DNA from 2 places in the Clostridium estertheticum genome. Region 2 is predicted to be linked to the other one. Evidence: a T-box and tRNA genes for the amino acid it is inferred to sense, from the RefSeq annotation. Region 2 holds a T-box; the other holds one or more tRNA genes.

The links. A T-box is a leader RNA that pairs with one kind of tRNA and senses whether it is charged. The one in region 2 lies ahead of pheS (phenylalanine--tRNA ligase subunit alpha), so its partner is inferred to be a tRNA-Phe.
Region 1: it has a tRNA-Phe gene. The T-box ahead of pheS (phenylalanine--tRNA ligase subunit alpha) is inferred to sense a tRNA for this amino acid. The anticodon was not compared.

What each region holds. Positions count from the first base shown of each region.
Region 1 covers NZ_CP015756.1:69,750-74,759, reverse strand. The annotation lists gene A7L45_RS00400 (DUF3892 domain-containing protein) at 1-39, opposite strand, end outside; gene A7L45_RS00395 (YitT family protein) at 199-1,074, opposite strand; gene A7L45_RS00390 (uracil-DNA glycosylase) at 1,281-1,970, shown strand; tRNA gene A7L45_RS00385 (tRNA-Phe) at 2,003-2,078, opposite strand; rRNA gene rrf (5S ribosomal RNA) at 2,084-2,200, opposite strand; rRNA gene A7L45_RS00375 (23S ribosomal RNA) at 2,259-5,010, opposite strand, start outside.
Region 2 covers NZ_CP015756.1:3,788,040-3,793,049, reverse strand. The annotation lists gene A7L45_RS17740 (TrkH family potassium uptake protein) at 1-1,044, shown strand, start outside; gene A7L45_RS17735 (potassium channel family protein) at 1,056-1,715, shown strand; gene A7L45_RS17730 (TrmH family RNA methyltransferase) at 1,728-2,513, shown strand; T-box leader at 2,588-2,800, shown strand; gene pheS (phenylalanine--tRNA ligase subunit alpha) at 2,871-3,890, shown strand; gene pheT (phenylalanine--tRNA ligase subunit beta) at 3,980-5,010, shown strand, end outside.

The DNA of each region.
Region 1 (5,010 bases), 1.0 Mb from region 2:
ATCTCCATCTGCATTTTTTCTAACCTTAACTATCTTCATAAAACACATCTCCTTATCAATTAGTATAGGTATAGTTCAAGTGTTAGAATTTTTATTAACTCCACACGTTAACTTTTACACTACAGGTTTAGTATTTCCCTTATTTCTAATATTTTATTACTATAAATTATATTAATTATTATTTATATTTTTCTACTCCTAATTTATTGGACTTTTAAATCCATTACCCTGAACCTCAGCTATATCTATTATAGAAATAAAAGCTCCTTGATCTATTGATTTTATTACTCTTTTAATTTGTGGTAATTGTCCTAAGGAAACAACACAATACATTATATTTTTCTTATGACTAGTGTATGCACCTTCCCCGTATAATAGAGTTACTCCTCTATGGCAATTATCCATTATCGCATCACTTACTTCTTTTTCTTTTTCTGATACAATTAGAAGCATTTTTCGACGATTTAACCCATTAACAACTTTTTCCATGACAGTAGAATTAATATACATAGAAATTAAAGTATATAATCCAACTCTAAAATTAAATATTACAGATCCAACAGCCACAATCAAAACATTTATTGCAAAGATTACTGTGCCTACTTCTATCCCATATTTCTTTTTAGCATATACAGCTACAATATCCAGGCCCCCTGTAGATCCTTCATTAGAAAAAATGATTCCAAGACCTATCCCTGAAAGCGCTCCCCCATATATACAATATAGTAGCCTATAAGACTCCTCAACCGGGGCGAGAACATTATTTAAGTGCACTGTAATAGTCAAAAAAACTGATAACGATATTGTTCCTAATATTGTAAATACAGTGAATTTCTTATTTATTTTAAAAATACTTAATATAAGCAGTGGGATATTTAATACTAATATCGTCGCACCCATAGGAAGATTAAATGTATACTGCAGCATTAACCCTATTCCCGAAATGCCTCCACTAAGAAGTTTATTTGGAATTACAAATAGATTTATTGCAATAGCTAAAATTAAACTTCCTAAAATAATAAGAAATATTTTTTTAATTAAATCTTTTAAATCATTACTAGCTATCTTTTGCATAGCTTATCCTCCTTATCTTATACTTGACTAGCATACAACTATTGGTTATTTTATGCACTATTTTTATATTCGATATAATTATATACCATTTAATCCTTAAAATATTAAATACAACTGTCTTATACTTTAACTTCTTATTAATTTAAATAAACCACTTATTTTAGCCAAATAAAAATATTTATGATACACTTAAGTGAGGTGATTTTATGAATAATTTATTAAATAATTGGAATGAACTTTTATTAGATGAAGTTAACAAAGATTATTATTTAAAATTGAAATACTTTTTAAAAGAAGAATATGAAAGTTCTTTGATATATCCTGAATTAAAGGATGTATTTAATGCACTTAAATATACTTCATATACTGACGTAAATGTTGTTATACTTGGTCAAGACCCTTACCATGGTCCTAGTCAAGCTCATGGCTTAAGCTTTTCTGTAAATCCAGGCGTAAGGATTCCCCCTTCATTATTAAATATATATAAAGAATTAAATACCGATTTAGGTTGTTATATACCAAACACCGGTTATTTAAAGAAATGGGCTGATCAAGGCGTTTTATTATTAAATACAGTCCTTACCGTTAGATCCGGAGAGGCTAATTCTCATAAAAACAAAGGTTGGGAAAATTTTACTGATAAAATTATCACTTTGTTAAATGAGAAAACAAAACCTATAGTTTTTATTTTATGGGGTAATAATGCTCAATCAAAACAATCTCTTTTAACAAATCCAATACATTACATAATAAAGTCTGCTCACCCAAGTCCATTATCTGCATACAGAGGTTTTTTTAACAGTAAACCTTTTTCTAAAACTAATAGTTTTTTGTTATCAGTAGGTGAAAAGGCAATTGACTGGCAAATTAATAATTATTCTGATAAAAAACGCTAAAAAAAACGTCTTAGAATTATCTAAGACGTTTTTGGTGGCTAAACCCGGAATCGAACCAGGGACACGAGGATTTTCAGTCCTCTGCTCTACCGACTGAGCTATTTAGCCATGTAACCTGGCGACAACCTACTCTTCCACAAGGTCACCCCTGCAGTACCATCGGCGCATTGAAGCTTAACCTTCGTGTTCGGTATGGGAACGGGTGTTACCTTCAGGCCATAATCACCAGATGAGAATATAAATATTCTCTCAAAATTGCACAGTGTTTTCGCATTTTATTATTATATCTTGGTCAAGCCCTCGACTTATTAGTATTAGTCAGCTGAACATGTTACCATGCTTACACCTCTAACCTATCAACCTGGTGGTCTTCCAGGAGTCTTACTTGCACCACACTTACGTGTGGACAATGGGAAATCTCATCTTAGGGTGGGCTTCACGCTTAGATGCTTTCAGCGTTTATCCCTTCCAAACATAGCTACCCAGCGATGCCACTGGCGTGACAACTGGTGCACCAGAGGTTTGTCCATCCCGGTCCTCTCGTACTAAGGACAGCTCCCTTCAAATTTCCTACGCCCGCGACGGATAGGGACCGAACTGTCTCACGACGTTCTGAACCCAGCTCGCGTGCCGCTTTAATGGGCGAACAGCCCAACCCTTGGGACCTACTTCAGCCCCAGGATGCGACGAGCCGACATCGAGGTGCCAAACCTCCCCGTCGATGTGGACTCTTGGGGGAGATCAGCCTGTTATCCCCGAGGTAGCTTTTATCCGTTGAGCGATGGCCCTCCCACGAGGTACCACCGGATCACTAAGCCCGACTTTCGTCCCTGCTCCACTTGTAAGTGTCGCAGTCAGGCTCCCTTCTGCCTTTGCACTCTTCGCGCGATTTCCAACCGCGCTGAGGGAACCTTTGGGCGCCTCCGTTACTCTTTCGGAGGCGACCGCCCCAGTCAAACTGCCCACCTAACAATGTCCTGTGACCAGATTCATGGCCTCCAGTTAGAACCTCAGTACTGTCAGGGTGGTATCCCAAGGATGACTCCACACAGGCTGACGCCCATGTATCTTAGTCTCCCACCTATCCTGTACAGACAATACCGAAATTCAATGCTAAGCTACAGTAAAGCTCTACGGGGTCTTTCCGTCCAATCGCGGGTATCCAGCATCTTCACTGGAACTACAATTTCGCCGGATGTACTGTTGAGACAGTGCCCAAATCATTACGCCATTCGTGCGGGTCGGAACTTACCCGACAAGGAATTTCGCTACCTTAGGACCGTTATAGTTACGGCCGCCGTTTACTGGGGCTTAAGTTCATAGCCTCGCCGAGAGCAAGCTCTCAGCTAACTAATCCCCTTAACCTTCCAGCACCGGGCAGGCGTCAGCCCCTATACATCAGCTTTCGCTTTAGCAGAGACCTGTGTTTTTGCTAAACAGTTGCTTGGGCCTATTCTCTGCGACCTACTTACGTAGGCACCCCTTCTCCCGAAGTTACGGGGTCAATTTGCCGAGTTCCTTAACAGTAATTCTTCCGATGGTCTTAGGATTCTCTCCTCACCTACCTGTGTCGGTTTGCGGTACGGGCACCAATATCCTCGATAGAGACTTTTCTTGGCAGCGTGGAATCAGATACTTCAGCAATAAATTGCCTTCCCCATTACATCTCAGCGTTAAGAGCAAACGGATTTGCCTGCTTGCTCCGCCTAAATGCTTAGACACACATCCAATAGTGTGCACATCTTATCCTCCTGCGTCATCCCATTTCTAATAACGTCCATTGGTGGTATCGGAATATCAACCGATTGTCCATCACCTACGCCTTTCGGCCTCGGCTTAGGTCCCGACTAACCCTGAGAGGACGAGCCTTCCTCAGGAAACCTTAGGTTTTCGACCGTTAAGATTCTCACTTAACTCTCGCTACTCATGCCAACATTCTCACTTCTGTACCGTCCACCACTCCTTACGGTATGACTTCAGCCAGTACAGAAAGCTCCTCTACCGCTTACACAATTGTGTAAACCCATAGCTTCGGTGGTAAGTTTTAGCCCCGGACATCTTCGGCGCAGGATCTCTTGACTAGTGAGCTATTACGCACTCTTTGAATGAGTGGCTGCTTCTGAGCCAACATCCTAGTTGTCTTAGAAATCCCACATCCTTTTCCACTTAACTTACACTTTGGGACCTTAGCTGATGGTCTGGGCTGTTTCCCTTTTGACTACGGATCTTATCATTCGCAGTCTGACTGCCGAAATAAAAGTATATGGCATTCGGAGTTTGATAGGGTTCAGTAACTGTTGTCAGCCCCTAGCCCATTCAGTGCTCTACCTCCATTACTCAATTAATCGACGCTAGCCCTAAAGCTATTTCGAGGAGAACCAGCTATCTCCGAGTTCGATTGGAATTTCTCCGCTATCCACAGCTCATCCCATGGTTTTTCAACACCAACGTGGTTCGGACCTCCACGGAATTTTACTTCCGCTTCATCCTGGCCATGGATAGGTCACCCGGTTTCGGGTCTACGACATGCAACTAGAACGCCCTATTCAGACTCGGTTTCCCTTCGGCTCCGTACCTTAAGTACTTAACCTTGCTACATATCGTAACTCGTTGGCTCGTTCTACAAAAAGCACGCCGTCACACATAAAAAGTGCTTCGACCGGTTGTAGGCACACGGTTTCAGGTTCTATTTCACTCCCCTTCCGGGGTTCTTTTCACCTTTCCCTCACGGTACTTCTTCACTATCGGTCACTAGGTAGTATTTAGCCTTGGGAGGTGGTCCTCCCAGCTTCCCACAAGGTTTCACGTGTCTCGTGGTACTCTGGATTAGATCTGACTGTTCTTCCTTTTCATTTACAGGCCTATTACCTTCTGCGGAGCAGCTTTCCAGCTATCTTCAATTAAAGAATTGCAGTATTTATGATCTATCCTCAACCCCTAAGTCAAAGACTTAGGTTTGGGCTCATTCCCTTTCGCTCGCCGCTACTTAGGAAATCGATATTTCTTTCTCTTCCTCCGGGTACTTAGATGTTTCAGTTCC
Region 2 (5,010 bases):
ATAACATTAAAGGAAAGGCTAGTAATGCAGGAAGCTATGAATGTAAATTCATTACAGGGGTTAGTAAAAATGATCAAATATGTATTGATATTTACATTCTCAATTGAAGGAGTAGGAGCCGTGCTATTTGCAACACAATTCATTCCTGAATTTGGAATTGTCAAGGGGATTTATTATAGTGTATTTCATGCGGTTTCTGCATTTTGCAATGCTGGGTTTGATTTGATGGGGAATTTTAAAAGTGTTACTGCTTATGCTAATAATTCTGTAATAATACTTACAATTTCAGCATTAATTGCAGTAGGTGGATTAGGGTTTTATGTTTGGGTAGAAATTTATAATTCTAAGGGAAACAAAAGGTTATCACTTCATTCTAAAGTAGTTATTTATTCAACAATAGTGCTAATTGTCTCCGGTGCAATTCTCATGTTCATTTTTGAAATGAATAATCCGGGCACTATGAAAGGAATGTCTTTGAAGGGTAAAATTTTATCTTCAATATTTGCATCAGTATCACCTAGAACAGCTGGGTTTAATTCTATTCCATTAGACAAGATGACTAGTGCAGGAAATTTTCTAACGATAATATTAATGTTTATCGGTGGGTCTCCTGGTTCAACGGCTGGTGGAATAAAAACGACTACTGCAATTGTGCTTTTTATGACGGTAGTATCTGTAGTTCGTGGACGTGAAGATACTGAAATACTTAAGAGACGTATAAATAAAGAAGTTGTGTACAAATCCTTAGTAATAACTGTTCTTGGACTGGGAATTGTAATAGCAGTTACAATGGTGTTATCAATTACGGAGCCATCCAATATTCCTTTTGAATATTTTTTATATGAGGCCACTTCAGCATTTGCTACAGTTGGATTAACCCTTGGATTAACTACAAAACTAACAATAGTCGGGAAGATAATAATAACGCTTACCATGTATGCTGGAAGAGTGGGACCGCTTACTATAATACTCGCATTAGCTAAAAGAAGAAGCGGTAAATCTGGAACTATAAAATATCCGGAAGGTAAAATTTTAATTGGATAGGAGTGGAAGTAATGAATAAAAAACAGTTTATTGTTATAGGACTTGGAAGATTTGGAACAGCAGTTGCTGAAACATTATATGCTTTGGGAAACGATGTTTTAGCAGTTGATTCTGATGAGGAGGTAGTTCAAAATATTTCAGATTCAGTTACTCATTCAGTTCAAGTTGATGCAAATGATGAAAATAGTTTGAGAGCCCTTGGTATTCGTAATTTCGATTGTGCGGTTATTGGTATAGGTGATAATATTCAATCTAGTATTTTGGCAACAGTATTGGCTAAAGAATTGGGAGTAAAATATGTAATTACAAAGGCAACAAATGCATTACATGCTAAAGTATTATATAAAATAGGTGCAGATAGAGTTGTTTTCCCAGAGCGAGATATGGGTGAACGTGTTGCTCATAATTTAGTGTCATCAAATATATTAGATTATATAGAATTATCGCCTGATTATAGTATTGCTGAGGTTGTGAGTCCGATAGAATGGCATAACAAGACACTTAGAGAATTAAATATAAGAGCTAAATATGGAATAAATGTAATGGCTATAAAAAGAAATAATGATGTTGATGTTTCTCTATCAGCCGATAATATTATTGAACCTGGAGATATTATTGTGGCTATAGGTAGCATTGAAGAATTAAATGCATTAGAAAATTTAGTTAAATAAGGGGTACTTCGTTTGGAATATATTCAGAGTAAGGATAATTTATTGATTAAAGATATTAGGAAATTAAAGGAAAAAAGGTATAGAGTAAGTAGTAATATGTTTTTAGTTGAGGGTTTTAGATTTGTAGAAGAGGCTCTGGACTCAGGGTTTGAAGTGGTACATATATTTATAAGTGCTAGAGGCGAGGTTAAATTTGAGAACTCCAGTATGAAAAATAAGCTGCAGGTAAATACTAAAGTTTATGGTGTTAGTGATAGTTTATTTAAAAATATTTGCGATACAGATAATCCACAAGGGATTATTGCATCGGTTAGAAATAAACCTGTAGAAATCAAGTATGACAATGGATTTTATATGTTAGCAGATAGGATTCAAGATCCAGGAAATATGGGAACTATAATTAGAACTGCCCATGCTGCAGGGGCCCTGGGAGTTATACTTACAAAGGGAACTGTGGATATTTATAATGAGAAAACATTAAGGGCTACAATGGGTTCTATTTTTAAAATACCTATTATTTATGATAATGATTTATCACTAGTTAAAAAACTTAAAAAGAGTGGATTTAAATTAGTAACTAGTTCACTCGATACTGATAAAAACTTTTATGATATAGACTTAAAAGGCAAAATTATTATATCAGTTGGAAATGAAGGAAATGGAATTAGTGATGAAGTTTATGAGATATGTGATTTGAAAATTAAAATTCCTATGCCTGGTGGTGCAGAATCATTAAATGTAGCAGTAGCATCATCGATTATGATGTATGAAGTTGTAAGACAAAAAAATATTATATAGTTATAAATTCATAGTTGAAATTTTATGTAGTTATGGTTATAATGTTTTGTATACTTTCATAAATTAACGAAGAATAATAAACTGTGATGGAGATAGTAAATATAAAAATGTTTACAGGGATAAGAAGCCTTAGATTGAGAGCTTCGAAAATAATTTTTATATTGAAGTTCACTCTGGAGTTCTAACAGTGAAATAAAGTAACTGCTAGCGGGTAGAACCGATAAATTTATCTAAGAGGACTATTTATTAGTCAATTAGGGTGGTAACGCGGATATTCCGTCCCTTTATTGGGGATGGTTTTTTTTGTTTTATAAAAAAATGTAAATATATTACACAAATATGAAGGGAGTTTTCATTATGAAAGAAAAGTTGGAAATGATAAAAGCTGCAGTTTTAGAAGAATTAAAAGGAGCAGATATTAAAACAGAATTAGAAAATGTTAGGGTTAAGTATTTAGGGAAAAAGGGTGAACTTACGCAAATATTAAGGGGTATGGGTAAGCTATCAAATGAAGAAAGACCAGTCATTGGGAAACTAGCAAATCAGGTTCGTGAGGATATTGAATCAATTATAACTAAAGCCTCAGACAAATTAAAGCAAGCAGAAAACGAATTAAAGCTAAAAAGTGAAGTTATAGATATATCTATGCCAGGAAAAAAACAAACAATAGGTAAAAGACATCCACTTGAGCTAACACTTGAAAAAATTAATGACATATTTTTATCTATGGGATTTGTAATAGAAGAGGGTCCTGAGGTAGAAACAGATTACTATAATTTTGAAGCATTAAATATACCTAAAAACCACCCTGCAAGGGGAGAGCAAGATACTTTTTACATAAATGATAGTGTGGTTTTAAGAACTCAAACATCACCAGTACAAATAAGAACTATGGAATTGCAGAAACCACCTATAAAAATGATTTCACCAGGTAAAGTTTACAGGTCAGATGCAGCAGATGCTACTCATTCGCCAATTTTTTATCAAATTGAAGGATTAGTAGTAGATAAGGGAATTACATTTGCTGATTTAAAGGGAACGTTAGAATTATTTACGCAAAAGATGTTTGGAGATAAGATGGAAACAAAGTTTAGACCACATCACTTTCCATTTACAGAGCCTTCAGCTGAGATGGATGCTACTTGTTTTGTGTGCAAGGGTAAAGGATGCAAGGTTTGTAGTGGAAGCGGTTGGATAGAACTTTTGGGTTGTGGAATGGTTCATCCAGATGTTTTAAGAAATTGTGGAATTGATCCAGAAGTTTATAGTGGTTTTGCTTTTGGATTTGGGCTTGATAGAATTACAATGCTTAATTACGGAATAGACGATATTCGCGCACTTTATGAAAGTGATATGAAATTTTTAAAACAATTCTAAATTAATAATTATTTGGTAATTATATAGTTACAAGGGGCGAAACAATTAATACTTGTTTTGTACTAACACAAATGCTAGGAGGATATATTATGAAAGTTCCAGTTAAATGGCTTAAAGATTATGTCGATATAGATATTTCACCACAGGAGCTCGGTGACAAATTAACTTTGTCTGGTTCAAAAGTTGAGGAAGTTATTATTTCGGGTGCTGAAATTCAAAATGTTGTTACAGGAAAAATAATAGAAATTGTGAGTCATCCAGATGCTGATAAATTAGTTGTATGTCAGGTAGATATAGGACTTAGTGCACCAACACAAATTGTTACAGCAGCTACCAATATGAAAGAAAATGATATTGTACCGGTAGCACTTCATCAATCAACGCTACATGGAGGAGCAAAAATAAAGAAAGGCAAACTTCGTGGTATATTATCCAATGGTATGTTCTGTTCTGAGGAAGAACTTGGAATAGCTGTGGATGAACCTGTAGAGGGGTTAATGATACTACCAAAGGATACACCACTTGGTAAAGATATAAAAGAAGTATTAAATCTTCAAAGCGTTCTAATAGATTTTGAGATAACTTCTAATAGAGCAGATTGTCTTAGTATTATAGGAATAGCTAGAGAGACGGCCGCAACATTAGGCACAGAATATAGAAAGCCAGCTCTTGATTATAAAGCTACTGCAGGGGAGAATGTAGAGGATATCTATAAGGTAGAAGTTAAAGATGAGTTATGCAAAAGATATATGTTAAAGGGTATAAAAAATGTAAAAATTGAGCCATCACCGCAGTGGATGCAAGAAAGACTTATAGAAGCTGAAATCAGACCTATTAATAACATAGTAGATATTACAAACTTTGTTATGGTTGAGCTTGGTCAACCTATGCATGCATTTGACGCTAGGCAAATTACTACTAATAACATAGCCATCGAAAGAGCGAGTAATGGTGAAAAATTTATAACATTGGATGAAAAAGAAAGAGAGTTAGATGACAGTATATTAACCATAAAAGATGGAGATAGAACTATAGGACTTGCAGGTATAATGGGAGGTCTTAATTCAGAAATTAAAGAAGACACCACAAGTGTAATATTTGAGGGTGCAAATTTTGATGG